DNA from 2 places in the Marinomonas epiphytica genome. Region 2 is predicted to be linked to the other one. Evidence: predicted binding sites of a transcription regulator. Region 2 holds the regulator's gene; the other holds the start of a gene.

Region 1 (2,207 bases), on a different contig from region 2:
CTGCTTGGGCATAAATGTCTGGGCGATAAACATCTTTGGCGGTTTTCATGTACCAATCGTCAGATTTAGGCTCAGCAATCTGCCCCCAACGACGCATTTGCGTTAAATACCAGATAGCATCACTGTAGTATGGATAAGTGGCGTTATGACGGAAGAAAACGTTGAAGTCAGGGATTTCACGCTTGTCGCCCTTCTCATATTCGAAGGTGCCAGTCATGCTGTTGGCAATAACATCGTAGTCTGCCCCTACGTATTCACTACGAGAAAGAATTTCAACCGCCTCTGGTCGGTTAGCATTATTGTTTTCATCCAACCATTTGGCAGCACGTATCATGGCTTTCACGACACGAATGTGAGTAATTGGGTTTTCATCGGCCCAACCTTTACTAACACCAAACACTTTTTCTGGGTTATTTTTCCAAATTTCGTAATCGGTAATGACAGGAACACCAATACCTTTAAATACTGCTTGCTGGTTCCAAGGCTCACCTACGCAGTATCCCATGATAGTGCCCGCTTCCATTGTGGCAGGCATTTGTGGTGGCGGGGTTACAGATAAAAAGGCGTCGGCATTAAGTTGGCCACTGGTATCGCCCTTATGAGGAGCGTAGTAGCCTGGGTGTATTCCCCCTGCCGCTAACCAGTACCTAAGCTCATAGTTGTGGGTAGAAACAGGGAATACCATGCCCATGTTGAATGGCTTGCCTTCTTCCTTATAACTATCCACCACCGGCTTTAAAGCGCTAGCACTAATAGGGTGCACAGGCTTACCGTCAGCGTCGTTAGGAATGTTCTTTTTCATTTGCTGCCAAACGTCATTGGATACGGTAATACCATTACCGTTTAAGTCCATACTAAACGCTGTAACAATGTGAGCTTTTGTACCATAGCCAATGGTGGCACCCAGTGGCTGGCCCGCCAACATGTGCGCCCCATCCAATTGACCATCGATCACACGGTCCAATAACACTTTCCAGTTAGCTTGCGCTTCTAATGTGACATACAGCCCTTCGTCTTCGAAGTAGCCATTTTCATAGGCAATGGCAAGGGGTGCCATATCCGTCAATTTAATAAAGCCAAACTTCAACTCTTCTTTTTCAGCATAACCAAGTTCTGCGTACACTGAGGCGGAAGATAAAATCGCGGTTGCGATCAAGGACGCACCTAGTAGCGGACTTTGAACCGACCATTTAGGTAAAGGTAACAAGGCTTTCAATTTCATGGTTTAGCTCCGTAACTGACGATAAAAACAAAAAAGGCGCATGCTAATGTGAAATCACATTCGCAGGCGCCTTTGCCAAAACTTATCCCTAACACTGGGAAAAGAAAATATATTGTTTATAGGCAGCTTTGCCTAAAGTTAACTAAGTTAATACAGTTTTCATGCCAAAAAACATAAAACATTGAAATATATAGATTTTCACAGAAAATCATTTCTTTTTTGATTTAATTCAAACCAATTTTGCACACTTTAGACTCATTTTTAATCACTCGTGCACTCAAAACTGGAACCCTTTCAGTATGCCTTCTTTCGATAAGGTAACACGGCCTGATGCCACATCTTCAAGCCAGCTTCTTTCTTGCTGCGGGCTTAATACAGTGAAACCCTGCTGAGTTGGTTCAATTCCTAAAGCACTAAAATACAAGTCTTGCCTGAATACCCGAACAATGAACTGATTTAACTCTGAAGCACCTTTTAACTGTTGCCAGCGGTACATTTGCCCCATTAACCACAAGCCATAACTGGGCAGGGGAATATTAATCTGCGACCCAGAAAACACTTGATAGGCTTCCATTGGCCAATCGAATTCTCCCTGAGGTTTAATCTCCGCAAAGCCGTATCTAAGTTTATCGACCGTCGTGTTTAAATAGTCTGAGTGACTTAATAATGACAACAACTGGTTTTGATTGGCCTTATCGTCAACCCAATGACAAGCTCGGTTAAGCGCTCTTATAACACCTTCATGGGCAGGCCTATTATGCTGAGCCCATTCACTGTTAACACCAAACACTTTTTCTGGAGTACTACCCCAAATCTCATAGCCGGTCACCAACATGTGACCCACTCCTTGCTCCACCGCTAAACTATTCCAAGGCTCCCCAACGCAATAACCATCAATCTCTCCAGATTTTAAATAGTCGATCATTTGCGTGGGAGTCGCGACAATAATCTGTACGTCTGAATCAGGATTAATGGATGCTCTTGA
Region 2 (2,207 bases):
TTGGGGATATAAAGCTGATCATCAAACACCTTCAAGAAAGTGGCATTGGTGTATTAATTACCGACCATAACGTAAGGGAAACGTTAGATATTTGTGATAAGGCGTATATTGTCGGTAACGGCCATATTATCGCTTCTGGCGACGCCGAGACGGTTATTAATAATGAGCAGGTAAAAAAGGTGTATCTTGGCGACGATTTCCGTCTATAACCCTTATCATTATTAGATAAAGAGAGTAGTATGCATATCTTGTTCCAACTTAAATTACTAAGTGTTGCTCTATGAAGCAGTCGTTACAATTAAAAATCGGTCAACAACTGACGATGACCCCTCAACTGCAGCAAGCCATTCGCTTGTTACAGTTATCCACCTTAGATTTACAGCAAGAAATCCATGAGTTTCTTGAGTCTAACCCATTGTTAGAAATCGATGATGAACTGGCAAATACTCCTGCCGAAAACAACAGTATCGAAAGCAAAACCGAGAAAAAGACCGACGAGAGAAGCACTGAAGCTGAATCCAACCCTGAGGAAGCACGACTTGAATCCGAATGGACTGACAGCATTCCAGAAGAGCTTTCGATAGACAGTAACTGGGACGACACCTACCAAAATTCAGCCTCAGTAAGTGATGTGTCAAGCTTTGAAGGGGAAAGTGACTTTGAAAGTCGCAATGCCCCAGAAGAAAATATTCAAGACCATTTAATTTGGCAGCTTAACCTAACTCACATGTCTGACCGTGACATTGAAATTGCCTACGCCATCATCGAATGTGTTAAATCTGATGGTTATTTGAGCATTTCTACGGAAGAAATTTGCGAAGCTTTAAGTGCTGAACTTGAAGAACTCGAAATTGACGAAGTCATTGCCGTTCAACATCGACTACAACGCTTTGATCCGGTTGGTGTGTGTTCAATCGATTTACGTGACTGCTTACTCGTACAATTAGAAGCGTACCGAGATCACCCTTTATACAAGAGCACACACAATTTAATAGACAATCACTTAGGCCTATTAGGTAGCCGAGATTTTGCCCAATTAACTCGCAAAACAAAGCTCAAAGAAGCGGCTCTAAAAGAAGTTGTGACGTTAATTCAACAACTCAACCCGCGCCCAGGCTCTGCGGTAGACAACTTAAACACGGATTATGTGATTCCTGATGTCAGCGTAAAAAAGATAAAAGGTACTTGGCAAGTTGAGCTCAATAATGACGCCCTTCCTCCCGTAAAAATTAATGAAACTTATTCAGCCATGGCCAACACGGCAGCGAAAAGTGAAGATGCCACCTACATTAAAAACTCACTGCAAGAAGCGAAGTGGTTCATTAAAAGCTTACAAAGTCGTAACGAAACCTTATTGAAAGTCGCCAGCTGTATCGTGAACCGACAAATTGACTTCTTCGAACTTGGCGAAGAAGCAATGAAACCCATGGTTCTTCATGATGTCGCGGAAGAAGTAGGCATGCATGAATCCACGATATCGCGAGTTACGACACAAAAGTTTATGCATACACCCAAAGGTATCTTTGAGCTGAAATACTTTTTCTCAAGCCATGTTAACACGGCTTCTGGTGGCGAGTGCTCCTCAACGGCTATTCGTGCAATGATTAAAAAGCTCGTGGCTGAAGAACCCGCACAGAAACCCTTGAGTGACAATAAATTAGCAAACACCTTGGCCGACCAAGGCATTCAAGTTGCTCGCCGAACGGTAGCGAAATATCGTGAAGCGATGAACATCCCACCCTCAAACGAACGTAAACGACTGATTTAAACGGATACTATAAAACCATGCCATTGGATACCCTACTTAAAGCTGATTTGGTTTTTGCAAAAAAAGATATTGTAAGCAAGAAACGCGCTCTCGAAAATTTAGCTTGCATCGTTGCAGACCGTTTGCATTGTGAAGAAAGTGCGGTGTACGACGCCTTACTTAGCCGAGAAAAACTGGGCAGTACCGGTATTGGCTCTGGCTTAGCTATTCCCCATTGTCGGCTAGATACTGCGAATCGCTCTGCGATTGTGGTAATGTCATTACAAGAAGCGATTGACTTTGATTCTATTGATAGAAAACCCGTTGATCTTATTTTCGCTTTAATCGCACCGCCACATGAATGTAATCATCATTTGGCAACATTAGCGCAAATAGCAGAACTTGCTCAATCACCAGAGGCATTGGACAAATTACGAGGGGCTCAGGATGATGAAGCCCT

The links. Region 2 encodes sigma-54, which starts transcription at its own class of promoters, with help from an activator protein. Its sites were predicted from a motif close to TGGCACNNNNNTTGCTNT; they were not measured.
Region 1: the regulator sigma-54 is predicted to act here: its motif matches at 1,372-1,389, upstream of ACYVGZ_RS03530 (CmpA/NrtA family ABC transporter substrate-binding protein).

The regions. Positions count from the first base shown of each region.
Region 1 is NZ_BAAGVX010000009.1:60,061-62,267, reverse strand. Features, by position in the region: gene ACYVGZ_RS03530 (CmpA/NrtA family ABC transporter substrate-binding protein) at 1-1,222, opposite strand, end outside; gene ACYVGZ_RS03525 (CmpA/NrtA family ABC transporter substrate-binding protein) at 1,500-2,207, opposite strand, start outside.
Region 2 is NZ_BAAGVX010000002.1:197,339-199,545, forward strand. Features, by position in the region: gene lptB (LPS export ABC transporter ATP-binding protein) at 1-209, shown strand, start outside; gene ACYVGZ_RS01455 (RNA polymerase factor sigma-54) at 281-1,768, shown strand; gene ACYVGZ_RS01460 (PTS sugar transporter subunit IIA) at 1,786-2,207, shown strand, end outside.